Regions from separate parts of the Lysinibacillus sp. NPDC093688 genome, predicted to be linked through region 2. Evidence: predicted binding sites of a transcription regulator. Region 2 holds the regulator's gene; each other region holds the start of a gene.

Region 1 (10,763 bases), on a different contig from region 2:
CTGATGTGGCACTAAAAAATCTACGTCTTCTTTTGTTAAACCTGCTTTTCCTAAAACGTTTATTGCAGATTCACCCATTTGACGAACGGCAAATTTAAATACTTCACGGCCATTCATAGCGATTGTGTCTTGCTGTGTTAAATACAAATTCTTACCACCTGTGCCGTCAGCTCCAAGCTCAAATGATAAAATACCTCTACCTTCTGATACTGGACCAACAATCGCTGCACTTGCACCGTCACCGAATAACACAGCAGTATTGCGATCTTCCCAATCAAGTAATTTCGACAGCTTTTCAACACCTACTACTAAGACATATTTATAAGCATTTGTTTCTACAAATTGCTTTGCTGTCACTAAACTATATATAAACCCTGCACAAGCAGCCGCTTGATCCATCGCAGCTGCATTAACTGCTCCGATTTGCTCCTGAACCATACATGCTACGCTTGGAAAATTTTGATCTTGTGATACTGTTGCTACAAGGATTAAGCCTATTTCCTCAGGTGTAATACCCGCTTTTGCAATAGCCTCTTTTGCAGCAGCTACTGCTAAATCTGACGTTTCCTGATTATCTGCGGCAAAGTGACGTTCTTCTATCCCTGTGCGAGTTCGAATCCATTCATCCGAAGTATCCATCATTTTTTCTAAATCAAAATTCGTAACGACCTTCTCCGGAACGTATTTGCCAATTCCTATAATACCAGCGTTCATTTAGCAACCCCTCTGCTTTCTTACTATCAATTATTAGTAACTGGTCATAATTATAACTCATAATGAAGAACAGGTGCAAGATGAATTAAAATTAATGCGTTTTTTCCTATCGATTCCATCACGAATTAATCTTGCTATTTGTATTGCTTGAATCGGGCGACTGATAGCGATTCTATAGAATTTGGCGAGGCTTTGAAACCATTCCTAGAAGGCATTTGTGACGTATTCGAATGTCAGTGATCGTATTGAAATTTCCTTAAATAAAAAAAGTAACGTTATCGTTGTGACAAATTCGCCATGTTTCACAGAAAAGGTTCTTTTTTTTTCGATTTATGTTATGATATGATAATGAATATGTAGTAAAACTTTATGATATAAAAAAGTTCGGTTGAGGTGAAATTAATGCAATATATCGTAACATTCATATGGTCATTCCTACTAGTTACAATGTTAAACTACGTAGTAAGCTCTGTACTTGGTACAGCGTTTGATTTCCAAACTGCTATTGTCACATCGGTTGTATTTGCAATTCTTGTTTTCATTATCGGTGCAGTTATTCCAAACGAGTCAACTCCAGAAGCTGCAGACAATCATTAATTCAACTAAAAAACCTGTTTCGCTCAATGCGGAACAGGTTTTTTTTGTTATTTTTCAACGACACATTGGCCATCATGTATTCTAATGCGTAATGTTTCTCCTGGTAATACTTCACCTCGAAGCAATTCTTTTGCAACCGCAGTTTCAATATAACGTTGCACGAAGCGTTTTAATGGTCTTGCGCCGAACTGAGCATCTGCTCCTTGTTCTACAACCCAATCAACTACATTTTGTTCTACTTGTAAAGTAATGTCTTGCTCTGCAACTCGTTTGACAAGCTGTTCGATATATTTCCATGCAATGGCTGTAAAATGCTCATCTGATAGTGCATGGAACATAATAATATCATCCATACGATTTAATAACTCTGGTTTAAAATGTTGACGTAGTGCAGCCATCACTAAATCTTCAACAGCAGCATCGTCTTCTTTTGCTTCCATTAAATAGCTTGAGCCAATATTAGAAGTTAAAATGACCACTGCGTTCGTAAAGTTGACCATACGTCCTTGGCTATCAGTAATGCGCCCATCATCTAAAATTTGTAGTAAAATATTCGCGACATCAGGATGGGCCTTTTCAATTTCATCTAATAATACAACTGAATATGGATTTCGGCGAACAGCTTCCGTTAATTGCCCACCTTCCTCATAGCCAATATAGCCTGGAGGTGCCCCTACAAGACGTGATACGCTATGTTTCTCCATATATTCACTCATATCAATGCGAATAAAATGATCCTCAGAATCAAACAACTGTGCAGCTAGTGCCTTCGCAAGCTCTGTTTTACCAACACCTGTTGGACCAAGGAATAAAAAGCTACCAATTGGTCGATGCGGATCTTTGATACCTGCTCGAGCACGCCATACCGCTTCTGTCACAAGCTGTACAGCATTATCTTGTCCAATTACACGCTCATGCAAGGTATCTTTTAAGCGCAATAATTTTTCACGCTCACCTTCTACTAATTTCGTCACTGGTATTCCTGTCCAGCGCGAAACGATTGATGCGATTTCATCTGCTGTTACCTCTTCACGTAAAATACGTGATTCCGTACCATTCTCTAATTGTTTTTCCATCTCTTGAATTTCCTTTTCAAGTGTAGGAATTTTCCCATGACGTAGTTCAGCTGCTTTATTTAAATCATATTTACTTTCTGCTTCATCTAAGTCACGGCGGTATTTATCAAGTTTTTCACGCTTTTTCTGAATGCCATGTAACGCTTCTTTTTCGGTTTCCCATTGTTTACGCATGCCCTCAGAGGATTCTTTAAGCTTTGTTAATTCATCGCTGAGTTGCTCTAGACGCTTTTTACTTGCCTCGTCTTTTTCTTTACGCAATGCTTGCTCCTCAATTTCGAGCTGCATAATACGGCGCGTTACCGCATCCAATTCCTGTGGCATGGAATCAATTTCTGTTCGAATCATCGCACATGCTTCATCGATTAAGTCGATTGCCTTATCTGGCAGGAAACGCTCTGTAATATAGCGATTGGAAAGCTCCGCTGCCGCTACAATCGCACGGTCATGAATACGTACTGCATGATGTAACTCAAAACGCTCTTTCAAGCCTCGTAAAATGGAAACTGTATCTTCAATAGATGGCTCTCGTACAAGCACCTGCTGGAAACGACGCTCTAAAGCAGGATCTTTTTCAATATACATACGGTATTCATCTAATGTTGTAGCCCCGATACAATGTAGCTCGCCTCGTGCAAGCATTGGTTTTAGCATATTCCCAGCGTCCATTGCACCATCCGTTTTACCTGCGCCAACAATTGTATGAATTTCATCGATAAATAAAATAATGCGCCCTTCTGATTCTTTTACTTCTTTTAATACTCCTTTTAAGCGCTCTTCAAACTGACCACGATAACTAGCACCTGCTATTAAGGCACTCATATCCAACTCATACAGTATGCAGTCCTTTAACCCTTCAGGAACATCGCCCTTTACTATACGTTGGGCTAATCCTTCTACAATTGCTGTTTTACCAACCCCTGGCTCACCTATTAAGACAGGGTTATTTTTCGTTTTGCGTGTTAAAATGCGAATGACATTACGAATTTCTTCATCACGGCCGATAACCGGGTCCATTTTACCGTTTCTTACTTCATCTATTAAATTACGTCCAAATTGTTCTAATGGTTTTTTGTCATTTGTTTGTTGAAATTGCATATTTAGCACTCCTTTTCAATAATGTTAAGCGGAATCCCGTTTGCCATTCTATTTCATTAAAAATGTTTGACCTTTTTTGACTAACTTTATTTTACAACATGCGACAAACCTTAGCAAAGAATTAGCCCTAAAATTTCTTCACTTATATCTGGAAAATTACGTTATAATAAAACTATGTTGTTTCTTATAATTAGTAAAATGTTCACTTAATTTTGTAATAATTAAACAATTTTTACAAAAAGAAAGAGATGTGTTGAAGATATGGCTATTATGGATAATATACAAGAGAAATTTCACGATCTTTTTCAAAAGCACGGTGTTTTTATTAAAGTGAATAAGGATAGTAAAATCTTTTTAGAGGGCGAACGGGCGAACGAAATTTATTATATAAAAACAGGAGCTATCTCAATTAGTCAGGAAACCGAGAATGCGAAGGAATTAACCATTCGTATTTGTGGTCCTGATAGTATCATTGGAGAAAGCTCATTATTTTGTAACCTTACGTATAATTCGATGACTGCTAAAGTATTAGAGCCCTCCAGTTTATATGTTCTAAGCCGTGAATCATTGGAACTTTTACTAGTGGAACAACCTACTTTAATGGTGGAATATATGAAGTGGTTGCAAATAGAAAATTTAAAGCATCAAAGTCGTTTGCGCGATTTGATTTTAAATGGGAAAAAGGGCGCTTTATTTTCAACGCTTATCCGTCTTTCGAATACTTATGGGAAGCCTTTAGAAAATGGCACTATTTATATTGACTTCCCGTTAACAAATACAGAAATCGCTAATTTATGTGCGACGAGTCGAGAGATGATTAATCGCATGCTGAATGACTTAAAGAAGCACAATATTATATCTTTCGAAAAAGGTTATATAACCATTCACGATCTACAATTTTTAAAGGATGAAATCGCCTGTGAGAATTGTCCGTTACAAATATGTCGTATTGATTAATAGGCTACATGTTAAATCCCCGCTTATGAGTTATTAGCGGGGATTTTGCATGTTGCTATTATGTAAAAAATAAAGTATGGCTCTTCTGCTAAGCGAGGGGTTGATTTCTGTTCCGGCTGGGCGCTTTCCTGGGGGCGTCCGATGAGCCGCTTCACTCGCTTTGCTCGCTCCAGGGTCTCATCTGTGACGCTGATCCCCGAGGAGTCGCCCAGCCTCCACTCCAATCAACCACTTCTCATAGCGTGTATCTTATGGCATGTTACTATAATTCTAGTGATAGAACAAAAAATTCTAGCAACAATGTTTTGTCAGTGGGAAAGCGTAGTGCTACTGTAGCAGCAGCAACAAATGTTTTATGTTTGAAAGCGAAGCCGCAGCAAAACCAGATGTACAATAGCGTCATTATTATAAGTTTCTTCTGTTTTATTATGGTGAGTAGCTCGGAAAGGAAATCTCCCTCATTTAAAGCGTGCAACAGTCACGAAGATTTCTTTAACTGTTTTGTATTTCAAAACAGCAAAAATCCCCACTTAGTTATAAGCGGGGATTTTTTATTGTGCTTTAAGTGGACTTAGCGTACACCTAGTGCCATTTTTGCATAGCGTGACATTCTATCTTTTGACCAAGGTGGATTCCATACAATATTGACATTTGTACTTTTTACCTCTGGAAGCTCACCTAATGCTGTATTCACTTGATCAACAATAACAGGTCCCATTGGGCAGCCCATAGACGTTAACGTCATTGTAACGGTTGCTGCACCCTCTTCATCTAACTCTACATCATATACTAAACCTAAGTTGACGATATCAATACCAAGCTCAGGGTCAATTACATTTTCTAATGCACCGAACATGCTGTCTTTCATATCTTGATCCATCTGTATTTCTCCTTCCATCACAGTGTTAACTTAATCATAGCAGATGCATCTTATTATGCCAAATGCTGTGCAAGCCATTCAGTTGCTGCTAACATACCATCACGTGACACAGCATGACCCGCTTTCTTATTAGCTAAAAATTTCAAGTTTTCTGGATTCGTTTCATAATATTTACGTAAAGTTAAATAAAAATTATACGTTTCATTGAAAGGTACAGTTTTATCTAACTCCCCATGCCAAAATAGGACAGGTCGTCCTGCAAATTTTTCTGGTGTTAGGCTAACATCATATTTAGCTAGAAGTTCATTCGTTTGTTGTACTTCTTCTTCGGACATTGGCAAATTCACACCGTTTTTAGCGAATTGCTGTAATTGATACTCCGCTAATTTAGTAAAACTTGGTGCACCCATACATACTGCTGCTGTTTTGATCCAATCATAACGCTTTAAACAGCCTGATGTTACAATTCCACCCATTGATGTACCAGCAACACCAATTTTATCATTCGCTAATAAATTTTTATTCTTTAATTCATTATATAATTGTTCAACTTCATGAATAGAATTTAAAACAATATCCCAAAAGTGTAAGCTCAATTGCATCTCAGTCAGGCCTTCACTACGGTCGCCATGTAATTTTGCATCTGGTAATAGGACACGCACCCCTCTGCCTACTAATTGATATGCATAATGTAAGTTATGTTCTTTTGCACTCATGAAACCATGTAAAAAAATTACTACCGGGGTTTCTTCATTCATATTTTCCGTATGTATATGTAATAAAGGAATGTTTCCCCACAATTCTTTCTCAACAATCATCTTTGTCACTCCCAACTTTTGTCTAATCTTTATGTTAGCAAACTTTTTTCACTGTGACAAAATTTTGACGAATGGTTTACAAAACGATACTATTCAAATTATAAGAAAGGGGCAATGAGCTATGAAACCGCATTTAATCGTTTTGGACTTAGATGGTACGTTGTTAACGGACCAACAACAAATTTCAGCAAAAACTAAAAAAACATTATTGCAGGCAAAGGAACAAGGCCATCAAGTTATGATTGCTACCGGTCGTCCTTATCGTGCGAGTGATATTTACTATCACGAGCTTGGCCTTACAACGCCCATCGTGAATTTTAATGGTGCTTACGTCCACCATCCAAAAAACGCCACTTGGCAGACTAAGCATACTCCTATTGATTTAAGCGTAGTGCATGATGTTGTCGATTCGATCAATAGCTATGAATATGAAAATATTATTGCTGAGGTTAAGGACGATATTTATGTGCATACAGAGGATTCAAGGATATTAAATATATTTAATATGGGTAATCCTAAAATTACTCTTGGGGATCTCTATACCCATTTACTTGATAACCCTACTAGTTTACTGATTCAAGCGAATGAAGTGAATTCAATGATTATTCGTGATCATTTACATGCTGTTCATGCAGAGGTCATTGAACATCGTCGTTGGGGTGCGCCACTTCATATTATTGAAATTGTTCGCAGTGGCTTAAATAAAGCTGTAGGAATCGCTCATGTAGCAAAGGATTTAGGTATCCCACGCGAGCGTATTATTGCATTCGGTGATGAAGACAATGATTTAGAAATGATTGATTATGCCGGTATTGGTGTAGCAATGGGCAATGGCATCCCTGCTTTAAAAAATATTGCCAATGAAATTACGACAACCAATAATGACGATGGTATTGCTAAATTACTCATCGAACGCTTGAAATTATCCTAGTTAAGTAGTAATGGCTCATCACCAAAAGTTGTGGATGATATTTGTTAAAACCTATGCCATTTATGAAAGTTGATTGGAGTGGAGGCTGGGCTACTCCTCGGGGATCAGCGATAGAGGAACGAAGGCTAAAACCATCACATCCTGTGATAACGCCTTCGTGACCAACATCGGTGCTGTTGCTGACGCTTCGCTTTCGCACAGACAAACCCCTTTGCTGCCGCTACGTTAGCACTACGCTTTCGCGCAGAAAACATCTGTTGGCCTGAGATCTTGCAGCGAAGCGGGAGGGGAACGAAGGCTAAAAGCATCATGTCCTGTGATAACGCCTTCGTGACCAACATCCTGTTGCCCCGACGCCCCCAGGAAAGCGCCCAGCCGGAACGGAATCAACCACACGTTATAGTGATGAGCCCGTTTTTTTCAACTTGACTTTATTCAGGAGTACCATTTATTCAATGAGTACTTATTGAATAAAGTTAAAAATACATCACTATTTCCTAGGTTGCATTTATACTGAAACTCGAACTCGATATGATAATATATCTATATAACATTTTACTTGGAAGTAGTTTCGAGAAATATAGAGTGGAGAGTGAAAGCTCGACACGTGTTCACCTGTTATATAGTATAGGTATTTGAAAACTTTCATATAGAGTTAAAAGAATGTTAAATTAGGGGGACAAATGATGAAAATTTTTACTGATAGTGGATGTGATTTACCAAAGTCTTACTACGAAGAAAACAATATTGAACTTCTTCCACTACGAGTGCAAGTGAACAATAATGAATATGATGATGTCATTTCGATTGATTCCAAAGAAATTTACGATGCTATTCGTCAAGGTGCTCGCCCAAAAACATCCCAAGTATCACCAGAGCTATTTCTTAAGCATTTCGAAAATCTAGCGCAAAATGAAGAAGAAGGAATCTATATTGCCTTTTCATCGGAGTTATCAGGCACCTATAATACTGCGGTCATGATTCGCAATCAAGTACAGGAGCAATATCCATCCCTTAAATTAGCTATTATCGATTCTAAATGTGCTTCACTAGGTTTCGGCCTAGTAGTTGAAGAAGCCGTTCGCCTTCGAAACACAGGTGCTTCACTGGAAGAAATCGAAGCAAAAATTACAGCCCTTACCCCACAAATGGAGCACTTATTTACGGTAGAGGATTTAGATTACCTCGCTAAAGGTGGTCGTGTATCTAAAGCAAGCGCATTTCTTGGGGGGCTCCTAAGCATTAAACCCATTTTAAATGTAGAGGATGGTAAACTTGTGCCGATTGAAAAATCTCGCGGACGCAAAAAAGCCATCGCTCGCATGTTAGATTTAATGCAGGCGCGCGGTGATAATTTTTCTGAGAAAGTTGTTGGTATTAGCCATAGCGATGATGTGGAATTTGCCAACGAAGTAAAGGCTTCTATCCAAGAAAGATTTTCACCAAAAGCCATTCAAGTAACAATGATCGGTTCAGCTATCGGCTCACACGTAGGACCCGGTACAATCGCCATCTTCTTTACGAATAAAAGCTATCAAGCTTAACAAAAATCCCCTCCGCACTAAAAAAGTGTTGAGGGGATTTATCATTTCATCCTGCATAAACTGCCTTGATTAAAGTTTTATTTTAGAGTATTTTGCTCTTTACGTCGTACTTTACCTCGTCTAATAATAACAACTACAAATCCTATGAATATAAGCCATACTAATCCTAGTGCTACCATATAAGGTACATTAAAACCTTCATCATTTCTAACTTGATAAATCTCTACCATTTCACGATCTAAAATAATCGGATAAACGTCTTTTTCATTAATACGGACTTTTTCTTCATGTATAATACCATTTAGCATTTTACCTTCACCAAGCTGAGCAGGTGTTAAGTCAATGCGTTGTGTTTTACTAGTATTATTAACCATGATGACCCATTTCTCTTTATCGGACGTACGTGTAAATACAAGTAGGCCATTTTCATTTGTGAGAACTTCAAAATCACCATTTCGTAATGTCTCAGATTTATTACGTAAAGATTGGACATTTTTAATATAGTCGATTAATTCTGTATCTGTTTTAAAGTTATATGTTTGGTGCGTGTCTGGCTTTGTTTCCCCGTTCATCGCAATTTCTGTACCATATTGTACGACTGGAATTCCTGGCATCATAAATAAAGCACCCATCGCCATTTTCAAACGCGTTGGCGGAAACATATTTTCTGCTGCAGAATCAAATGTAAAACGTCGCGTTTCTAGCGTATCAATCATAATCTGAGTTGGTTTCTTACCTGTTAAAGGTTCCATCAACTTAGTAGAATCCATATCAACATTTTTAAAGATATTACGGTAAATATCAGCTGAAGCTTTAGAAAAGCTTGCATCAAAGTTTGCATCACTTTCTTCATTTGAAATCACATAGAGTGATTTTTTCGTATCCTTTAATGCTTTAATCACTGCATTGATAAATTCTGTATCAGCACCAGCGATATTTGTTAAACGCACCCCACCAACATCATATGTAGAGACAAAGTCTGTTGCTGATTTAATAAGTGCTTCTTGTACATCTTTGTTTGTTAAGTCCCACTGTACTTGTCCATTATTTGTTGAGGCAATCCAATCCTTTTTCGCTGGATCTTTTGCCCACTCATGGTTCGGACTTACATTGTTTAATGGAAAATCAACCATGACCGCTACGTTTTTAGCTTTATAGGCTTCAATGACACTTTGAAACTCCTCAGATGTCCCAAAATGACGCTCAATTGTAGAATAGCTCGTCGGCATCGATCCATCATATTTCTCAGTAGCAAAAATCGGGCCAATAGAAGTGATTGTAAAGCCCATCTCTCCGATAAATTTTAGTTTATCCTGTAAACCTGCAAAATCGCCTCCTGCAAATTTAGTAGCGTCTTGCGTATTTGTATCAAAATCGTTAGTGCCCGAACCATTAAAGAAACGGTCAACGAGTAAATCATAGATGCTTTCTTCTGCAATCGTTCTTGTCGACGCTTCATCAGCATGTGCAACTGGTGTAGCGCTTACTAATGAAGTTGCTAGTAAAAGCGATGCAGCTGTCGCACTTATCCACTTTTTGAATTTCACTATTATTCCCTCTCTTTCAAACCAATCCTTCGTCATTTTACCAAATAAAATAGTCCCCTCGCTATCATTTCAAAATATTTTCCGAAAATGACAAAATGAATTACGACAAAAAGGTGTCAACTTCGCCATTTAATACAATTTATCGACTTGGTTGCGGGACCCGAGCAGCTTTCTGATCCACCCGAGTGCTTCTTCAGCATACCCGATCAGTTCTCTGAGCGACCTAAGCAATTTCATCTTCCTCAAAAAATAAAAAGCCGTGAAGCGAAAACTTCACGACTTTTACAAAATTATGCTAAGAAATCTTGACCCATTGGTAATTTGAAGCCAAGGAACAATGTAATCAATAAGAATAGTGCAAATAAAATCCAAAACATACCTGTTGGTTTATTTTTCTTTTGACGAACTAATACCATTTCCATCATACCAATGACTAAAATACCACCTATGAATTTAAAGCCATAGAGCATACCCATGCCAAAATCCATGCCTTTAATGAATAGTGCCCCACCAGTGATGATAATTAAAATGTAGAATAAACGTAATGTCATATGTAAGCCTTTTGACTGCTTGCCCATTAATGCTGCAATTAAAAAGATTA
Region 2 (10,763 bases):
TCAAGTGTCATAACACGTTTATCACGAAGAATTTCTGGCACTTCATTATTAATAATTTGCTGTGCTAAGCCTTCAGCAATAGCCGTTTTACCGACACCTGGCTCACCGATTAATACAGGGTTATTTTTTGTACGGCGAGAAAGAACCTCGATAACACGTGTAATTTCCTTGCTTCGACCAATGACCGGATCTAGAGTGCCTTCACGAGCAATTTGCGTTAAATCACGCGCAAGGCTATCTAGTGTTGGTGTATTGGCAGCCTGTGCAGCTTGTTGACCAGATTGAGCATTGTCGTTATTGCCTAATAACAATAGCACTTGCTGACGAGCTTTATTCAATCCGACACCGGCATTATTTAATACACGAGCCGCTATACCTTCACCTTCACGAATAAGCGCCAATAGTAAATGCTCTGTTCCAATATAGGAATGGCCTAATTTACGTGATTCATCGACTGATAGCTCTATTACTTTTTTAGCTCGAGGTGTGTAGTGGACAATTGGGCCAACATCCTCTTTACCTTTTCCTACAAGCTCTTCAATACCTGCTTCAATCATTTGAGGGCTAATATCAATGGCTTCTAATGCTTTTGCAGCAATACCGCCACCTTCGCGGATAAGCCCTAAAAGAATATGCTCTGTTCCAATTGATTCGTGCTTCCAACGAATTGCCTCTTCTTGTGCAAGCTGTAATACTTTTTGTGCGCGTTGTGTAAAACGATTAAACATCAAATGAATCCTCTCCTTTTCCCCGAATAATAGGCTTACTCATATTTTCGCGAGATAGTGCCTCACGAAGCATTTCAGCCCGTACGCGATCTCGCTTAGCAGGCGGCAAAACGTCCCCTGCATAATTCTGTAAAAACCCTGGTTGCATACTGACTACACATTCGTTTAATTTAGTCGCTTTAATACCTTCAATTAACTGTAAATCTACTCCTAAACGAACATTGGATAGACAGGTAGCAGCTTCCTCACTCGTTAAAATCCTAGCATATGTTAACGTACCTAAAGCACGGTACACACGGTCTTCTAGAGCAAGCTCTGCTTTTTCCATTAACTTGCCTCTTGCATGCCGTTCTTTTTGAATTATTTTTTCAGCGACACTTTGGATGTCTGCTAAAATGTCATCCTCTGTTTTTCCTAGTGTAATCTGATTTGACACTTGGTAAACGTTACCTATATTTTCGCTACCTTCTCCATATATTCCTCTTACCGTCATTCCTAATCGAGTCATTGCATTAATGATTTGATTCATCTGACCCGTGAGTGTAAGGGCTGGCAGGTGCATCATGACAGATGCTCGCAAACCAGTACCAATATTTGTTGGGCAACTTGTTAAATAACCAAATGTATCTCGAAACGCATAAGGCAAAGCTTTCTCTAAGGTACGATCAATTTTATTGGCCTGCTCGTATGCCTGTTGAAGTTGAAAACTCGCTGTCATACATTGAATGCGTAAATGGTCTTCTTCGTTCACCATAATGCTAATTGATTCGTCATCCGATAAGAGCATGGAGCCAACTTCCTCTTTTTTTGCAAGCTGAGGACTAATTAAATGTTTTTCTACAAGTATTTGACGTTGTAAAGGCGTTAAATCTTTAATAGCAAAATATGAATAATTTTCTTGAAGTTCTGTACTGTCCTTTATCGCATGTGTAACTGCCTGTTCTACATGTAATGCTTCATCCTCTGTAAAGGCTAATGGAAAACGATAACCATCTAAATTTCGAGCAAGGCGGATGCGTGTACTAATGACAATATCTGAATAATCGTCCTCCACACTCATCCATATTGGTGTAGCACGCTCTAAAAACGATTCAATCATCACGACACATCACCACCTTCAAATTGTACCTGCTTCTCAAGTTCCTTTGCTTCATCGCGAAGCTTAGCTGCCTCTTCAAATTGTTCTTTATCTACAGCAAGCTTCATACGTTTACGAATATCCTCAATTTGCTTTTTGATGACATAAACATTGCTTCGAGCACCAGGCATTTTCCCTATATGTTGAGGACCAGCCTGTATACGGTTAAAGAGCTTCGGTAAGTGCTCGCTAAAGGTGTCATAGCAGCTAGGGCATCCAAATTTACCTTCTTTTAAAAACTGTTTATACGTAAATCCACATTGTGGACATGTTTGCGGTTGTGGCGGTGCTTGCTGCTTTTCACCCACTTTTTGTTGCTGCCATGTAGGTGAGCCAAACCAATTGGATAATAGCTGTTGAATAGATACTGGCTCTTGCTTAAATTCAGCATGAAATGGATGGAACTGCGAGGCGCAGACGTCACAGTAATGGTGCTCCACCTTTTGACCACTTTGAACTTGTGTTACAGTAACTGTCGCATTACGCTGCTTACAATGTTCGCAAATCATTTCCATCACCTCTTTTATTTTTGCTGTTCATATTTAATCGTTGTTAGCATCGCTCGTAAAATTTTTGCTCGAATATGATCCCGTAATGGGAGTTGCAAATCGATAGTTGAGCGATCAACTGCTGCTAATATTATTTTCGCTTCTCGCCTTGAAATTACCTGCTCATCAATTAGTCGATAAACTAAATCTTCTGCCATTATTTGCGATGCCCCCCCTTCTATTTGCCTGAGGACATCATCGATTAGATCAATTTGTGAATTCGCGCGGACACGTAAAATTCGAATGTATCCACCACCACCACGTTTGCTTTCAACAAGGTAACCTCGTTCGGCAGTAAATCTTGTATTAATTACATAATTTATTTGTGAGGGCACGCACTGAAATTTATCTGCGATTTCACTACGTTTTATTTCAATATGCCCCTCTCCACCTAATTCAAGTACTTGCTTTAAGTAGCCTTCTATGATGTCTGATATATTACGCATTTTAGGAATACACCTCGCTTACTACACTGACTTTGACTATCTTTGACTTTCTTTGAGTATATTATACAAAACGCTTGAAAATAATTGCAATTATTTCGCACACAGAAAAAATCCGCCGAGTGCTTTAGCTATAAGATACCCTTATCAGCAAAAGAAAAAACGCAAGCATATGCAATTAGCATATACTTGCGTCTATAAAAATTATACCCAGCGACCAACAATTGGATAACGCCAAGGCTCATCAGATAAAGCCTTCACAATACCGATAATTGGCGCAATAAAATAGATAATCCCGAAAACAATTAAGAACGGTATACCAATGAGCAGGAAGCTTAAAATACCCGAAATAGTAAGTAATACCACCATCACAACTTGGAACAATAAGGCCTGCACAGAAATGCTCTTTACCTCTTCTTCCGAACTAATTAAGAAAAATATTATAGGTACTAACCATGGCGCAAAAAATGCACTTGCGTGTATGATTACCTTAGACCATTTAGTTTCCATTTATATCAACCCTTCCATATAATTTTTTTATTTTATGTACTATCTTTTACGGAACTACACCTTAAATAGTTTCAACTATGAATTGGATTTATAAAATTTTTTGAAAGGCATGTGATACTTGATGGAATTTAATAACACACTTGCAAATGAATATGAAAAAGGTATTCGTCGCACGCTACCTAGCTACGATGCCATGCTGCGCTTAACACAAACCTTTTATCAATCTGCATTACCTGAGAACGCTGAATTTTTAGTAGTTGGCTCCGGAAGCGGCAATGAAATTTTACAGCTCGCTGAGAAAAGACCTCATTGGTCATTTGTTGGTATAGATCCGTCAGAAGCGATGCTACAAATAGCCGGCGAACGTTTAAAATCTCTACCTAATAATATTTCTTTATATCAAGGAACTATACTGGATACAAAGCTACCTTCAGTAAAATTCGATGCAGCCAGCTGTGTATTAGTGCTTCATTTTATACAAGATGACCAAGAGAAGCTTGAAACATTAAAAAAAACAGCAAATAATTTAAAGCCTGGTGCTCCATTTGTGCTCGTCTCAAAATACGGGCAGCCGGGTACCTTAGAAACCGAGCTACAATTTGATTTATGGCGTGCTTATTGGCTACAACATACAAAGCTATCACCATCAGACGTAGCGGAAATGGAAAAATCCATACGTTCTCTTTCATTTATGCGTGAAGAGGACATTTTATCACTATTACAGCAGGCAGGCTTTACAAAACCATCTAGATTTTTTGCCACTACTTTATTTGGCGGTTGGATATGTTATAAAGAAAGCGTATAAAACTTAAATCTCTTGTGAAGATCAATACACCTGTTAGGATAGAATTAAAAGAATTGAGGTGAATGCTGTGATACGCACCATTGGAATTACAAAAGATCAAAAACTTATAAAGGAATTTCCGCTTGAAGATATACACAAAAACGAATTTGAATGGTATTGGGTCGATTTTAATTGTCCGACCGATGAGGAAGAACAACTGTTAGATACATTTTTCCATTTCCATCCACTCGCTATAGAAGATTGTTTAATGCGTTTACAGCGGCCAAAGCTCGATTTTTATGATGATTTCCACTTCTTTGTTGTCCAAAGGATGAACGAAGAATTAACAGCTGAGGAAATAAATATTTTTGTTTCTAATAAATTTATTGTCACATTCCACAAAAATGTAGCACCGGAAATAGATCGAGTACAAAAGATGTTAGAAAAACAGCCAAAGAATTGGGAACGCGGCACAGTATATTTAACGTACCAGGTAATTGATAAAATCGTTGATAGCTATTTCCCACTTGTCTATAAAATTGAGGATCATTTAAACGCACTTGAAGATGAGCTTACCTATCAAAGTAACCCCAATGCTATGAAAATTGTGTTTGAATTCCGTAGTGATTTGCTCGATTTAAGACGCACCATTTTACCAATGCGTGATTTATTATATCGTATCCTTAACTCTTACCGGTTTTCACTTAAAAAATCAGAACGAGCTTATTTCGGAGATATTTACGATCATCTGCTAAAACTCACCGAAATGATCGAATCTAACCGTGAGCTCACTGCTGATATGCGTGATAGCTATATGGCGATGAGCTCTAGTCGCATGAATGGCATTATGATGACCTTAACAATTGTTTCAACAATCTTTATTCCCCTAACATTTATTGCCGGTGTTTATGGAATGAATTTTGACTATATGCCCGAGCTACATGCGAAGTATAGCTACTTTATCGTACTCGGAATTATGATTCTTATCGCTTTATTTATGCTGGCAATCTTTAAACTTAAAGGCTGGTTCAATTTATTTAAAACTTAAAAGCCATCGTTTATCCTTGGATATGAACGTCACAACCTGGACCACATGACTGGAGTTGACAAGAAGGTTGAAACCAAGCCCGCAAAAAGCGTCACTCGGCTTGGAAATCAACCATTTATTCTGTTGTCGACAAGCTAAAGGCACCTTAGAGATTTTTCTAAGGTGCCTATCACTGTTAGTAAGGACCGCGATCATCAACTTTATTTTCACCTTGCTGTGGAAATAAAAAGTATGCGAGTACCCCAGATACTAATGTTGCACAGATAGTAATTAATAGTTGATCTAAGTCTGGTACTTCAGCATAGTAGTTTCTTAACATGTACACCGACCCTATTGCTACAATTACCATAACCGGAATGACAAATTTGAAACGTTTCTTCTCCATGTAATACCTCCTCAAAACTATTGTTACGTTCAAGCTAAACAGTTCGTATTTTACAGGTTTCCTATTTCAAATTCAATTTACCTATTACCTTTTTAGTAGTCTATTTCATGACTTTTCATCGACAATCATCTATTAATTGATAAAAAAATATAGAAATAAACTAAAATTTCAACCAAATATAGTACAAAAAATAGTAGAATATATTAAATACTATATATTCCGCAAATTAACAACCCAAGTAATTTAATAGGTATTTAGTTTACTATTCTATACTTAATACGGACCTAAGAAATGGAGCAAACAACGATGAGTTGGTTTACAAAAAAGAACGATTCTAGCTACTCAATTACATTAGTACCTGAAAATTATAAGAGCGATGTACAATTGGATGTATCAAACCATCCAAACCTTCAAAAACAGTTACAGCTTTTAGATTTAACAATTGAGGATTTAGCCATCATTAAACAACTACAGCCTTTAGCTAAGGATTTAGTTCCTGAAATGGTGGATCAATTTTATGCAGCCATTAGTTTGAGCCAAGATTTGTTAGAAATTATAAACAGAACCTCACAAATAGAGCGTTTAAAAGTTACTTTACATAAACATTTGAGTGATATTTTTGAAAGTCGTATTAATCACTCTTATATTAATGAACGAAAGGCAATTGCCGAAACTCACGTTCGAATTGGTCTACAATCGAAGTGGTATATCGCCTCATTCCAATCATTAACAACGACCTTTACACGCTTTACAAATGAGTTAGATATATCGAAAGATGATGCAATCCGTGCGATCAATGCCTTTTGCAAAATCATTAACTTCGAGCAGCAGCTTGTAATCGAAGCCTATGAAAAAGAAGAGGAACGCATTCGTGCAGTAGACGGTAAAACAAAACATGCACTTGTTACGACCATTCAAAAAACGGCAGAGGAACTTAATGCGATTAGTGAAGAAACAGCAGCTTCTTTATTAGTCATTTCCTCTCAAACAGATGATATCGCAGTAGCTACAAAGCAAGGATTAACCTTTGTTGCTGATACACAGGAAAAATCCAGACGTGGACAGCAGCAACTGCAAGATCAAAATGATTTAATACAGGTAATTTTACAAAGTGTAAACAGTCTCGATGTTACGATGAACCAGTTACGCACATCTTCTCAAAAAATATCGGAAATTGTAGGACTGGTGACAGGAATTGCCGATCAAACGAACTTATTAGCACTGAATGCTTCTATCGAGGCAGCCCGAGCAGGTGAACATGGTAAAGGCTTTGCTGTTGTTGCAGAGGAAGTTCGTAAGCTTGCTGAAGAAACAAAAAATGCGGTACAAAATGTTTCTCATCTCATTAAAGAAACAGAAAGTAATATTACAACAATGTCGACTTCGGTTATTAACGTTGATCAAAAGATTCAACATAGCGTAGATACGCAAAACAGTTTATCTAAATCGTTTAACGATATCGCCGATGCTGTTTCTGGGATTCAACAGCAGTATGTAAATACATCAAGAGATATTTCAGCCATCTCTAATTTGATTACTGAACTATCACAAGGTGCTACACTTGTTTCTTCTTCTTCCGATTCACTTATTAACGTGGTAAATGAATTACAAATGTAAGTACGAAAAAGGGAAACTGACAGCATACGTCAATTTCCCTTTTTATTTTTAATGCGATAACGCACGTTTTTGTTTACGATGTTCGCGTCTTGCTGGGCCCGTTTCAAACAGACGTTTTTCTGCATCTGTTTCAGGATAAATTGCTGGAACTGGCTTAGGTTTACCTTCTTCATCTACTGCAACCATCGTTACAAAGGATTCAGTCGTTAATTTCTCCTCACCAGTTTCAATGTTTCGTGAAATAACTCGAACATAAACTTCCATTGAAGAACGTCCAGTTGACGAAACAATACTTTCAATTTCTAAAACAGCCCCTACATGTGCTGGCGATAAAAAATCAACCGAATCAATAGATGCTGTGACTACAAGCCCTTTTGCATGCTTCATTGCTGTAATAGCAGCAATTTCATCAATATAAGCTAACACTCTTCCACCAAAAATGGAGTTGTGATTATTTGTATCTGGCGGTAGTACGAGACGCGTTTGAACAGTACGTGACTGGCCCATCGGTATTGCGTTGTTTGACATAATTCTTGCAACTTCCCTTCATGAATGTTCTTTCGTCATCGTATCGCAGAACAAGGGTTGATGCAAATTAGAACGATTTTTTCATTGTAATAAATTTCATATCTGTCATTTCCTCGATTGCCCACTTAATGCCTTCACGTCCGTAGCCACTCATTTTTATGCCACCGTATGGCATATTATCAACCCTGAATGTCGGAATATCATTAATCATAACAGCACCGGCCTGTAATTCATCCGCTGCGTGTAATGCATCTTGTAATACATTCGTATATATTCCAGCATTTAAGCCAAGTTCCGACTCATTCACTAGTCGAATAGCGTCATCTAATGTTTCATATGAAACAATTGAGACGATTGGCGCGAATGTTTCCTGACAAACAATTTTCATATCCGCCGTCACATTCGTCATTACAGTCGGCGTTAAAGTACGTTCCGTAAATGTTCCTCCTGTAGCAACTACAGCACCTTGTGACTTGGCTTCCTCAATCCATTGACGAATACGTTCAACTTCTTTTGGGTTAATCATTGCACTAACATCAGTAGTTGTATCTAGTGGATCACCTACCACTAGTTTCTCTGTCTCAGCTACAAACGCCTTTGTAAATTCATCCATAATAGATGCATGTACATAAATACGTTGTAAGGAGATACAAACTTGTCCAGCAAAATTAAAGGCACCACTGACACAACGCGAAATAATTTTATCAATCGGTGTCGATGGCTCGACAATTACTGCCGCATTGGAGCCAAGTTCTAAAGTGACTTTACGCAAACCTACTTTTTCTTTAATACCCAATCCAACCTTACCGCTTCCCGTGAATGTCACCTTTTTCACAAACGGGTGAGTCACAAGAGTATCACTTAGCTCCCCACCGCTACCTGTAATAATTTGAAGCGCACCATTAGGTAGACCCGCTTGCTGGAAAATTTTCGCCATCACGATAGAACTTAATGGCGTTTGCGTCGCTGGCTTTAATACAACCGTATTTCCAACTGCAAAGGCAGGACCTAATTTATGTGCCACTAAATTAAAGGGAAAATTAAAGGGTGTAATGGCTGAAATTACACCTAGAGGTTCTCGTTTTGTCCAGCCAATACGATCTCCTGCCCCTTGTGCAGCATCCATCGGTACCGTTTCACCCTTTGCTTGCTTAGCTCCCTCTGCGGCAAATTGATAGGTTGCTATTGTGCGTTCTATTTCAGTTAAACCTGCTGATAATGGTTTACCTGCCTCTAAGGCCAAAATTTCAGCTAATTCCTCTTTACGTTGGCGCATTATGTCGACCACTTTATACAATATTTCGGCACGTTCGTAGGCTGTTGTCTTTTTAAACGTTTGGAATGCCTCCTGCGCACCTTCTATTGCTTGTTCAACGTCAGAAATTGACGCCTTAGCTACCTTTGCAATAACCTCACCACTATAGGGTGATTTCAGTTCATATGTTTCCTTTGCGTCCTGCCATTCGCCATTCATCCAAAGTTTTGTTTCCTTCATCCTTCAAACGCACCTCCAAAAATCAAGTTCTTCTTTATTTTATCACGAAGAACTCGATGCTACAGCTGCTGCACTAACTGCCGCCAACATTGCTGCCTGCTGTGCCTGAATTAACAATTCAATGGATGACATAATTGACATTGATAAGGATTGTTGTACATTCGCCATATCATAAATAGCAATTTGTGTGGCCATAAATAACACGAATTCACGATGCCATTTTAAAAGTTTCATATCCTTTAACTCATGATATATATCACCAATCTGTTGAAGCTGTACTTGGTTCACTTCAAGGATTGCAAAAAAGCCAAGCAATGGATAGTGCATCGTTTTGACCTTTACATCTTGATTTTTTAGTGCGTCACGGATCGTTACAACATTAGGCACTAACGTATTATCATATTGAGGTGATAAGAAAGTCAGTACTTGCGATAGCCATTGAAGCTCATTACCTGCATTAAAATTATACGTACGTAATTCTTTATAATAACGATTCATTGTTTCTGCACGTAGCTCAACGTCGTCAGATGGGCTACTTAACAAAACTGCATAGGGAATATCATCGTATGACGTCAAAAATCGATGATGCTTGCGGATTGCATCAAATAATGCGCGTGCTACCTGTGCATGTGCACGTTTCTCACTTTCCTCTTCCGTTAAAAACTGTGCACCAATAAAACTAAAATTCCCGCTTCTGAATTTTACCTCTTTCATTATGCTAACGTTTGTCAGTAAATTTTTTATTGCTTGTTCTGTATCCTCTTGCTCCATCAAATTTGCAGCAATACTATAGCCTACCGTTGTTCTTAACGGAGATGACCATGACGTTTGCTTTTTCATTTCTTGTAATACTTTTTTATATTTAACGGAATCAAAGGGTTTTCCGGATGCCACATATTTGCTTGCGATTGCCAACACAATTTTACGATCAACCGTCCGACCAACAGCCTTCGAGACATCCTCCACCATATTTGTAAACTGATTTTCAATCATAACAAAGTCCATGTTTAACACGCTCCTTTTTCCATATTTACGTAACACATTGTCGAAAAGATTCATTCTGTTTTTTAACAATGAACATAAAAAAACAGCGGCAATAGTTTTGCCGCTGTCCATAAAAGTATACTTAATTAAGCCTTTTTACGTAAATTTGCTTATTACAATATTGCTTGTTCGGTACACTTAAATTAACCCTAATTCTTTTAATTCTTCTGCGGAAAAGGCTCTTGATCTTGTTAAAAACCGCTTACCTTCAACGCCTTCCAGTGAAAACATACCACCTCTACCATCGACAACGTCCAAGATTATTTGTGTATGCTTCCAATAGTCATATTGATTTTTATGCATGTAGAAGGGAGTACCACCAATCTCTCCAAGGCAAACATCCTGATCACCTAATAGTAAGTCTCCCTCTGGATAACACATCGGCGAGGAGCCATCACAGCATCCACCTGATTGATGAAACATAATGGGCCCATGCTTTTCTTTCAATAATTCGATTAGTGCTAGCGCTTCTTCTGTTGCTAAAACACGCACGAC
Region 3 (10,763 bases), on a different contig from region 2:
AACTTACAATTTGCTATCTCACAATCAGGCATTCAGTACGGTACATTTGAATATACGACTGATTTTGAATTACTTCATGAGAAAATACAAATATCAATAGAACAATAAAGGAGCTGCATGACAGTGGTGGTTGAAGACCTAAAAGGTACACATGAATTGGTTATTATTACAGGAATGTCTGGAGCTGGGAAAACAGTAGCTATTCAAAGCTTTGAAGATTTAGGGTATTACTGTATTGATAATTTACCACCAGCGTTACTTACAACATTTTTAACCCTACTAAGGGATTCGGGTAAAAATATTACACGTATAGCAGCTGTCATGGATATGCGTGGCGGCGACTTTTTTGATTCTCTTATTGGCGCCCTCGACCATATACTAAAAGAAGGCGATATAGCTGCACGAATTTTATTTTTAGATGCAGATGATGCAACGTTAGTTAGACGTTATAAGGAAACAAGACGTGCACATCCATTGGCTGTAAATGGGTTACTATTAAATGGCATTAAACAAGAACGCAATCTTTTATCGGAAGTAAAGGGGCGGGCTAAATATGTTTATAATACATCTAATATGAAGCCTAAAGAGCTACGTGAAAAAATTGCAAAAGATTTTGCAAATGATGCCAATAATATATTCTCAGTAAATATCATGTCTTTTGGATTTAAGCATGGTATGCCGATTGATGCCGACTTAGTGTTTGATGTCCGTTTTTTAAAAAATCCATATTATGTAGAGGAGTTACGTCATAAAACAGGTTTACAAACCGAGGTATCTTCCTATGTTCTGGCACTTGAGGATGCGCAAACACTCATTCAAAAACTTACGGATTTGTTTGAATTTATGATTCCTCTTTATAGACAAGAGGGCAAATCACAACTTGTCATTGCTTTTGGATGTACTGGAGGACAGCATCGCTCGGTAACATTAGCGGAATATTTCGGGGCATATTTAGCTGGGAAAGAAAATACCGTTATTACGCATCGTGACATCAATCGTAGAAAGGATTGAGTGAATGGGAAAGAAGCGAACAAAGCTTGTTGTAATAGGTGGTGGCACAGGGCTTTCTACCTTACTACGAGGACTCAAGCACCACCCATTTGATATTACTGCAATTGTGACAGTAGCAGATGATGGCGGTTCTTCAGGACGCTTACGAGATGACTATGATATTCCACCACCTGGAGATGTCCGTAATGTTATCGCAGCGTTATCGGATGTTGAGCCGCTTGTAGAGCAAATGTTTCAATATCGATTTTTAGCATCGGAAGATTTAAATGGTCATTCATTAGGTAATTTAATGCTGACGGCTTTAACAGATATTACTGGTGACTTTAACCATGCTATTAGTGAAATGGGAAAGGTTTTAAAGGTGCATGGCCGCGTCATACCAGCAGCGAATAAAAAGATAAATTTACATGCTGAACTAGAGGACGGTTCTATCATTGAAGGTGAATCGAAAATTCCCTTGGCTAAAAAACGAATTAGTCGAGTTTTTTTAGTGCCTGAAAACGTGCAACCGCTACCAGAAGCTATTCGAGCAATCAATCGTGCTGACTATATTTTAATTGGTCCGGGAAGTTTATATACAAGTATAATTCCAAACCTTCTTGTAAAAGAAATTGGGGAAGCTGTTGTAAAGGCTAAAGGAAGAAAAATTTACGTTTGTAATTTAATGACTCAAAAAGGTGAAACCATTTCCTATACAGCTGGTGATCATGTTAAAGCTTTATATGATCATGTTGGAGACACCTTCATTGATTCTATTTTAGTAAATGATGAGAAACTTCCTCATCCTGTAAAAGAGCTTTATAAGGAAGAGAGTGCTGAGCCAGTAATGTTCGACGTTGCAAAGCTCGAAAGTATGCGATTAGAGGTTATTCAACGAGATATTGCCACTATTCGTCCAGATGGAACGGTTCGTCATAATGCGGCAAACGTTGCAAAATGGCTTGTAGATTATGCAAAAATCTATGAGGCAAAAAGTTAGTAAATTATAAAGCGCTTATTGTATATGATAAGATGGCATATACATAGAACAAAAGGTTGAAAGGAGGGCGTGATATGTCTTTTGCTTCTGAAACGAAAAAGGAATTAACTCAAATAGAAGCGGACGATCATTGTATGAAAGCAGAAGTATCTGCCCTAATTCGTATGAATGGTTCATTATCCTTTGCTAATAAACAGTTAAGCTTAGACGTACAAACTGAAAACGCTGCAATCGCAAGAAGACTTTATACGATTATGAAAAAGCTATATCCATATAATGTAGAGTTACTTGTTAGAAAAAAAATGCGTTTGAAAAAAAATAACGTATACATTTGCCGTGTTAGAGACGGTGCGCGTGAGCTACTAATTGACTTAGAAATCATCTCAGACGACTTTCAATTTAATCATACTATTTCTCGGGAGCTCATTAAAAAGAGTGGCCAAAAAAGAGCGTATTTACGAGGAGCATTTTTAGCTGGGGGCTCTGTCAACAATCCAGAAACATCCGCCTACCATTTAGAAGTTTATTCATTATATAAAGAGCATGGCGAGGCTTTAATGGATTTGATGAATGAATTTGAGCTAAACGCAAAAACAATTGAACGAAAAAAAGGCTTTGTAACCTATTTAAAGGAAGCTGAAAAAATTTCTGATTTCCTTAATATTGTTGGATCTCATCAAGCAATGATGAAGTTCGAAGACGTTCGCATATTGCGAGACATGAGAAATAGTGTTAATCGCATTGTTAACTGTGAAACAGCAAACTTAAATAAAACAATAGGTGCCGCATTACGTCAGGTAGAGAATATCCGATATATTGAAAATTCGATAGGTCTCGATCAATTGCCAGAAAAGCTTCGTGAAATAGCGCGATTACGAGTAGAATATCAAGATGTAACACTGAAAGAACTTGGGGAAATGGTATCAAGTGGAACGGTTAGTAAATCAGGTGTCAATCATCGATTACGGAAAATTGATGAGATTGCCGATGCATTAAGAAGTGGAGAAAAAATTGGTGGCTAAATTTTCATACTTTTCAGGTACGTATTGTTCTTTTGCTAGTAAGTAAGGTAAGATAAAAATAATAAGATGAACGGTAGTAAAGGGGAGTTTTGAGAATGACCGAGAAAAGAGTCCATGTAAAATTAAAATTAGGGCTACAAGCTAGACAAGCAGCGCTATTTGTACAAGAAGCAAATCGCTTTAGCGCAGATATCTTTCTTGAGAAAGACGAGAAAAAAGTAAATGCTAAATCCATTATGGGTGTTATGAGCTTAGCCATTGCAAAAGGAACAGAGGTTGTCCTTAGCGGTGATGGTAACGATGCTGAGCAAGCGGTTACAGCATTAGCATCCCTAATCGAAAAAGAAGATTAAAAAAACTCATAATGCAGAGACTGTCCAAGAGGTAATACTTACATCTTGGGCAGTTTTTTTGCGTTTTTTCATCGAAAAAACAAGTCCTATTATTTTGTTGGATATTTGTGCATTAAGGTTAATGGCATCCTGCTTCGATTGTCGACGTGATGGATAGGAAGATTGAAGTGATGGATAGGAAGATTGAAGTGATGGATAGGAGAGTCGAAGTTGCGGGAGGAAAGCTGAAGTGACGGATAGAAAGGGTAGAGTGACGGAAAAAAGGGCCGAAGCGACGGATAGAAAGGGCAAAGTGACGGGAAGAGGAGCCGAAGCGACGGAAGAAAAGGCAGCGGCGGATAGAAGGGCCGAGGTGACGGAAAGAAGAGCCGAAGCGACGGATAGAAAAGCAGAAGTTGTGGATAGAAGAGGCGAAATGATGGATAGAAAGGCCAAAGTTGTGGATAGAAGAGACGAAATGATGGATAGAAAGGCCAAAGTCGTGGATAGAAGAGACGAAATGATGGATAGAAAGGCCAAAGTTGTGGATAGAAGAGACGAAATGATGGATAGAAAGCCAAAGTGACGAATAGAGCCACCGAAATGATGAAAAGAGGATTCAAAGCGTCGGATAGACCCATCAAAGCAAAAAAAAAGACATCTCAGAATAAATCTGTGATGCCTTTCGTTTTTTATTTACGGTCGTTGCGATCCATAATTTGGTCGATTAAGCCGTATTCTTTTGCGCGCTCAGCAGTCATGAAGTTATCGCGGTCTGTATCTCTTGCAATGACTTCAAGTGGTTGACCTGTACGTTCAGATAAAATACCGTTTAATTTTTCACGTAAGAATAAAATACGTTTTGCAGCGATTTCGATTTCAGTTGCCTGACCTTGTGCACCGCCAAGTGGTTGGTGAATCATTACTTCAGCATTTGGTAATGCGAAACGTTTACCTGGTTCACCAGCTGCAAGTAGGAAAGCACCCATAGATGCTGCCATACCAATACAAATTGTTTGTACTTGTGGCTTGATAATTTGCATTGTGTCATAAATTGCCATACCAGCAGTGATAGATCCACCTGGTGAGTTAATGTAAAGATGGATATCTTTATCTGGGTCTTCTGCTTGTAGGAATAGAAGTTGAGCAACGATTGAGTTAGCAACGTTGTCGTCAATAGCACTTCCTAATAGGATAATACGGTCTTTTAGTAGTCGTGAATAGATGTCATATGCACGTTCACCACGGCTTGTTTGTTCAATAACTGTAGGAATTAAATTCATGTTAAATCCTCCTTAAAAAACTAAATTCGAATACTGTTGCTGAAAACAACCTTTGTATTTCAGCTGTATCCTTATCATACACATTATAGTCAGGGAAGGTCAAATATTAACCCTGTTAAAGTGAAATAAATTAAAACAATTTCACCTTGGTGTAATTGTAACTGACGCTCCGCTTTCGCTACAGTAAACATTTGTAGCCGACGCTGCGCTTTCACGTAGATAAACAATGCGTCCGGATTTTGAATTGTGCCCGCACATTAAATTCTTTGCTAATGCGTGACATCCGCTGGAGACTGTATCTCCATTTAATAGGTATTTTGACACTTATTGAATGAAAATAAAAAAAGTTTAAATGTTTTACATTCTATAGTTGAATTATGAGCAATACGTTTGTATAATTGATAAGGTCATAAGTTAAAGTACAGTACACTATTTTGTCAGGTATGCTTCAAATGAGGATTATCTACATCATGCTTTTCGTAAAGCCTAGTGGTACTTTTTTTTGTGTTCAATTGCCCTCGTGGTGTAATGGATAACACGTAAGATTCCGGTTCTTGCACTGGGGGTTCGATTCCCTCCGAGGGCGCCATTTTACTGATTATTTGATATAATTTTATAACTCGAATTCTCCTAATAAGTAGTTTAGCAGCCTGCTTAGTGGAGAAAGAGCGGGGAAAAATGGGAATATAACCTAGTAGGCATTATTCCCGAATCTGTTCCTTTCAAACCTTCAAAAAAGCAACAACTCCAAATTATTTTTTAGTGAACATACTGTACGTGAGACTAGTTATACTAGTCGAAAAAAAAGAATCCTATCTGAGGGGATTCTTTTTTTTTTTTGCAAAATAGCATCAAACATGAATGTTTGGTGCATGTTCATTTATTCAGACCGTGATAAACGTAATGAAAAATTTAACGGCTGAAGGTATAACCATGATAGTGGTAACACATGAAATGGGCTTTTCCTGTGAACTTGGAGAACGTGTTGTTTTATGGATGGTGTCTATATGGTTGAAGAGGGAACGTCGGGAGATATCTTTGGTAATCCGCAAATGAGAAAGCATTTTAAAAAAACAAGAGCAGCCCCTGTGATAATGCATCACATGTGGGACTGCTCTTGTTTTTTTATAATTAATGAAGGGGATTTGTTGTAGTGTCGTACGAGTTAAGCATCGTATGCATATCTTGTTGAGAATATTGTGGTACTTGATAGTAACCATGCATATTTTGGTAAATAGATAATTCGTATGCCATTTCAATGCAGTTGGGAATACTATCAGCAACAACGCGTCGAACTACAGGGTTTGTAGTTTCCGTTGCAGCAGCAGTCATACATTTTGCTGCTCCTTTTTGAGCACCTAATAGGAAGCCAGAAATTGCTTCGTCGTTGAGCTCGCTTGCGTTTTGCATAGGCTTTTTAGGTTGGCCAGGATTTAATCCATATTTAAAATCATTTCCTGTCTCCATTTGATAGCGTCCTGTAGGTACAGAAGGATCGTGCCCTGTTTTAAATGATTCCACAATTGTGTTATACATACCTAATGTGAAATTATATTGGCGATCCAAAATGCTAAGTAATTCCGGATCCTTAACATGTTGACGTAAAAAGATGGATTGATTCATTCCAGCAATTATTTCGCCAATTGTTTCATGCATGTCCATTAGCTCATGTCCACCATGATTTAGGCTTTGTTGTTGGTTGAATGATGTTTGGTTTGATGATTCGTTTTGAAACGATTGTGTCAAAAAAAGCGCCTCCTATATATCATAGTTTTGTTACAGTATTAAGTATGGCACGTTAAATAAATTTCATACGGTATTAATGCGTTTGCATATATGTAGAATAGAGATGTTTTTTTTGTTGCACATTAGTTGTAAGGAAAAGAAAGGCTCATCACCAAAACAAATAGTATTTTTGATATTTAGTGATAGCTAAAAGAAAGCGAAGGTGGTTTTAAAATTGAAAAAATTATTTGGACCAATCGGAATTATCGTTATTATTTTAGTTGTATTGGCCTTACTATTTATTCCAAAATACAATAACCTTGTAACGGCCGAGGAAAGCGTTGATTCGAAATGGGCTCAGGTTGAAAATCAGCTACAACGTCGCTACGATTTGATTCCGAACTTAGTAGAATCTGTAAAAGGATATGCCAACCATGAAAAAGAAGTTATCGCTAGCATTACAGAGGCACGTGCACAAATGGGAAGTGCACAAAGTCCAAAGGAGCAAGCGGTCGCCAATGATGCATTAAACGGAGCACTTAGTCGATTGCTAGTAGTCGTAGAAAATTATCCGAGTTTAAAGGCAGATGCAAATTTCCGTCAATTAATGGATGAATTAGCGGGGACAGAAAATCGCTTAGCTGTTGCCCGAGAAGACTACAACAATGAAGTGCAGGCTTTTAATAAAACAGTTAAACGTTTCCCAGGCAATTTAATTGCGGGGATGTTTGGTTTCGAACAGAAGGAATACTTTAAAGCAGCTGCTGGTGCTGAAAAGGCACCGTCTATAGATTTTAGCAATTCAGGTAAACAATAATGAAACGGTTGATGATCCAACTTGCTATTGTTGGCTTCATATTTATTTTATCTATTAGAACGGCAGATGCCGCAATGCCAACACCAATAAAAAATACGTATATTCATGATTTTGCCAATGTTTTATCTGCCTCTGTGAAGGAAGAGCTCAATCATTATTCAGAGCAGCTAGATAAAGGTACAGGTGCTGAAATTATGGTCGTAACAGTAGATAATATTAATGGTCAGGAACCAAAAATGTATGCTACAAAAATGATTCGCTCTTGGGGTATTGGCGATGCTAAGAAAAATAATGGTGTATTAATTTTAGCAACGTTTGGGCAGGGAGAAGGCAATAATGATGTTGTTATTGCTGTAGGTCAAGGTCTCGAAGGAGCATTACCTGATGGCAAGCTGGGGCGCATTTTAGATACAGCGTTTTATCCAAATGCAAGTGGTGGAGATATCGATAAGGCATTTAAAGCAACGTACACGGAAGTATTTCAAACTGTCGCGCAAGAGTACAATTGGGATGGAGAAGTGCCTAAAAATACAGCTGACAGTAAAGGAATGCCAACGTGGATGATTATTTTAATCGTTATCATAGTACTTGTTGTATCAAGTGGAAGAGGTGGAGGACCTCGTTCAGGTCGACGTGGCGGTTATCCAGGTGGTTTTGGTGGCGGCTTTGGCAGCGGTCGCTCTGGAGGCGGTGGCTTTGGCGGATTCGGAGGAGGTTCATCTGCTGGTGGTGGAGCAAGTCGGAAGTTTTAATATATTAAAAAGTGAACTCTAAGCAGTTCGCTTTTTTTGTTGGTTTTAAAAGGTAATATTGTTTAATTTATATCAACAATTGACAAAATGGATAATATTTCTACAATTTCAATGTATTGATAAATGATATAACGAGAACTGATATAAGGAGGAATTTATATGGTCAATCGATCGAGGTATTGCAGACCCTAAACGTATCGGAATTTACGGTGCATCATTTGGAGGTTATGCAACTTTAGCGGGTATCACATATACACCAGATTTATATGCAGCAGCGGTTGATTATGTAGGTATATCGAATATCTTCACATTACTTAATACAATCCCTCCATATTGGAAAACAACTCTTGATGTGTACTATGAGCGTATAGGGCATCCAGTGAACGATAAAGAGTTATTAACAGCTGCTTCACCTGTTTTCCATGTTGATAAAATAAAAACGCCGTTATTTGTAGCTCAAGGTGCAAACGATCCGCGTGTAAATAAAGCTGAATCTGATCAAATCGTTGAAGCATTACGTGCAAGAGGCGTTGATGTGGAATACATGCTAAAGGACAATGAAGGTCATATCTTCCGTAATGAAGAGAACCGCATTGAATTCTATAATGCGATGGTGAAATTCTTAGATAGCCATCTGAAAAAATAATATGAAAGAAGACTGTGCAGGAAGATATCTTGCACAGTCTTTTTCTAGTTAGGGGCTCTAATTAAAGGATTGATACTACAATTTGTTTATGCCGCTTCCGAATGTGCAGTCAAGACATAGCTATTATAAGAGCTGAAAACTATTTCTATATATATCATTTTTCTTACTATCAATAATTGTGATACATTGAGCAAGTTTTTCTATTCCAGTATGAATTTGACTCTCATTAACTTGAGAAATGCTTAATCGAATCAGGTTTTCTTTTTTATATTCTGGTAGGAACATTCTAGCTGCATCATCCACAAGAATATTTTGTTCTTTTAACAAATTGACAGTCTGCTTTGTAGTCACTTTCTCAGGAAGAACGATTGTAAGATAGAATCCGGAAGAGGGCTTCGTATAAAGCGTATTATTTGGTAGCAATAACTCACAAGCTTCCTGCAGACGTTTCATTTTCCTATAATACAGCTCTTTTATTTTCTTAACATGACTATTCATCATTCCATTTTTTAAATAAATCTCTAATGCTCCTTGAGAAAGAACAGAACTATTAAAATCGGCAGTAAATTTATAGCGTAAAAAATTGTTACTCATTAATTTTGGAAGAACTATAGTAGCAATCCTTAAACCAGGGAGAAAAATTTTAGAAAAGCTTTTTATATAAATAACTCTACCAGAAGGGTTGTACGAAAATAATGGGTCTGATTTAGTATTTGGGTCTAAATCCCCGAAGATGTCATCCTCAACTATATATACGTCGTATTTTTCAGCTAATTCAACAATTCGTTTTTTCTCCATATTCGTATAGCTATGTCCAAGTGGATTTTGAAATCTCGGAACAATATAGAAAAATTTTATATCATTATTGCGGAAAATATATTCTAAACGATTAAAATCAATCCCCTCCATAGATAAATCAATTCCAAACGTAGTCGCTTGTTGCAAATTGGCAGATTCTATTAAACCAAAATAAGTAGGTTGTTCAATTAAAATATTGTTTTTCCCATTCGGAAATGGCATGGAAACTAATAAATTTAGAGCTTGCTGAGAACCTGATACAACAAATAGTCTATCGGGTTCGGTAAATACTTGTAAGCTTTGTAAATACTTCACCAATTGAAGTCGTAATGAGTAGAGACCTTGTTGATCGGTGTAAGTAAATAATTCTTCTTTATAAGTATCAATGGCCTGATTGATACAGTGCTGAAAATCAATGTAAGGCATGATGTCTTTATCTGGTCCGGCAGACAAAAAGTCGATAGTATTACTTTTATTGTTAGGATTTTGAAATTCATTGACAACATAATAACCGCTTTTTGGGATAGAGAAAATTAAATGTTCTTTTTCAAGCTCGTCGTAAGCTTTGATAACTGTGTTTTTACTGCAGAAGAATTTTTCAGACAATTGTCGTACTGAAGGAAGTTTACTACCTGCAATAAGTAAGCCATTTGTTAACTGATCTTTAATTTCATCAATAATCTCATTATACTTTGTGCTCAAAATATAATCCCTCCTTATTCTGTACCAGGACAGATGGCGTAAAATCCTGTTTATTTTTATGATAGTTCCTCTTAATATTTATTGTACCAGCACAAATGGTGCAGTTTGGCATAAAAATTGTTGGGAGCTGATGATTGTGCAAGAAAACAGCAAGGAAAAAATGGGGTTATTATTAGGCTTAGTGGGCGTCATCTGTTTTAGCTTAACATTACCTGCAACAAGTGTAGCAGTAGAATATTTTGGGACAACAATCGTTGGCTTGGGAAGAGCAGTAATCGCTTCGATTTTAGTTGCTATTGTATTGATTGTAAGAAAAGAAAAACTGCCCACCGCTCGTCAATTCAAGAGCTTAATCATTGTCTCTTTAGGCGCGGTTTTAGGATTCCCCTTACTCACCTCTTGGGCAATGACAAGTTTGCCAGTTTCTCATGGGGCTGTAGAATTAGCTCTGTTACCTTTAGCAACTGCAGGGTTTGCAATGATAAGAGCCGGTGAAATTCCTTCTATTAAATTTTGGCTATCAAGTATAGTTGGTGCGATGGCAGTAATGATTTATGCTATCTATCTTGGATTAGGTCAATTGCATGTGGCAGATATTGCCTTATTGACAGCCGTCATCATACTCGGGCTCAGCTATGCAGAAGGAGGCATGCTAGCACGAGAATTAGGAAGCTGGCAAGTAATCGCATGGGCAAT

What was found. The regulator CtsR, encoded in region 2, represses protease genes until heat stress. The targets are predictions, from matches to a motif close to ATGGTCAATAAAGGTCAAACA.
Region 1: ACQKN2_RS02650 (ATP-dependent Clp protease ATP-binding subunit) is a predicted target of CtsR. The motif match lies at 3,549-3,569, and genes of this name have one in related genera.
Region 3: clpP (ATP-dependent Clp endopeptidase proteolytic subunit ClpP) is a predicted target of CtsR. The motif match lies at 4,713-4,733, and genes of this name have one in related genera.

What each region holds. Positions count from the first base shown of each region.
Region 1 is NZ_JBNNUX010000002.1:79,174-89,936, reverse strand. It holds gene ACQKN2_RS02660 (beta-ketoacyl-ACP synthase III) at 1-714, opposite strand, end outside; gene ACQKN2_RS02655 (YjzD family protein) at 1,117-1,311, shown strand; gene ACQKN2_RS02650 (ATP-dependent Clp protease ATP-binding subunit) at 1,359-3,485, opposite strand; gene ACQKN2_RS02645 (Crp/Fnr family transcriptional regulator) at 3,756-4,442, shown strand; gene ACQKN2_RS02640 (metal-sulfur cluster assembly factor) at 5,014-5,322, opposite strand; gene ACQKN2_RS02635 (prolyl oligopeptidase family serine peptidase) at 5,376-6,140, opposite strand; gene ACQKN2_RS02630 (Cof-type HAD-IIB family hydrolase) at 6,262-7,071, shown strand; gene ACQKN2_RS02625 (DegV family protein) at 7,758-8,615, shown strand; gene ACQKN2_RS02620 (alpha-amylase family glycosyl hydrolase) at 8,693-10,162, opposite strand; gene ACQKN2_RS02615 (YisL family protein) at 10,453-10,763, opposite strand, start outside.
Region 2 is NZ_JBNNUX010000014.1:62,315-73,077, forward strand. It holds gene ACQKN2_RS12860 (ATP-dependent Clp protease ATP-binding subunit) at 1-731, opposite strand, end outside; gene ACQKN2_RS12865 (protein arginine kinase) at 721-1,830, opposite strand; gene ACQKN2_RS12870 (UvrB/UvrC motif-containing protein) at 1,827-2,375, opposite strand; gene ACQKN2_RS12875 (CtsR family transcriptional regulator) at 2,390-2,860, opposite strand; gene ACQKN2_RS12880 (DUF4870 domain-containing protein) at 3,062-3,367, opposite strand; gene ACQKN2_RS12885 (class I SAM-dependent methyltransferase) at 3,489-4,172, shown strand; gene corA (magnesium/cobalt transporter CorA) at 4,240-5,199, shown strand; gene ACQKN2_RS12895 (hypothetical protein) at 5,375-5,584, opposite strand; gene ACQKN2_RS12900 (protoglobin domain-containing protein) at 5,891-7,201, shown strand; gene ACQKN2_RS12905 (acyl-CoA thioesterase) at 7,250-7,729, opposite strand; gene ACQKN2_RS12910 (aldehyde dehydrogenase family protein) at 7,797-9,224, opposite strand; gene ACQKN2_RS12915 (DUF4003 family protein) at 9,267-10,229, opposite strand; gene ACQKN2_RS12920 (DUF779 domain-containing protein) at 10,407-10,763, opposite strand, start outside.
Region 3 is NZ_JBNNUX010000051.1:10,162-20,924, forward strand. It holds gene ACQKN2_RS23150 (8-oxo-dGTP diphosphatase) at 1-108, shown strand, start outside; gene rapZ (RNase adapter RapZ) at 118-1,011, shown strand; gene ACQKN2_RS23160 (gluconeogenesis factor YvcK family protein) at 1,016-1,990, shown strand; gene whiA (DNA-binding protein WhiA) at 2,065-3,012, shown strand; gene ACQKN2_RS23170 (HPr family phosphocarrier protein) at 3,108-3,365, shown strand; gene ACQKN2_RS23175 (hypothetical protein) at 3,595-3,930, shown strand; gene clpP (ATP-dependent Clp endopeptidase proteolytic subunit ClpP) at 4,037-4,627, opposite strand; tRNA gene ACQKN2_RS23185 (tRNA-Arg) at 5,142-5,216, shown strand; gene ACQKN2_RS23190 (spore coat protein) at 5,759-6,373, opposite strand; gene ACQKN2_RS23195 (LemA family protein) at 6,588-7,169, shown strand; gene ACQKN2_RS23200 (TPM domain-containing protein) at 7,169-7,921, shown strand; partial or broken gene ACQKN2_RS23205 (alpha/beta hydrolase family protein) at 8,082-8,567, shown strand; gene ACQKN2_RS23210 (PLP-dependent aminotransferase family protein) at 8,691-10,067, opposite strand; gene ACQKN2_RS23215 (DMT family transporter) at 10,198-10,763, shown strand, end outside.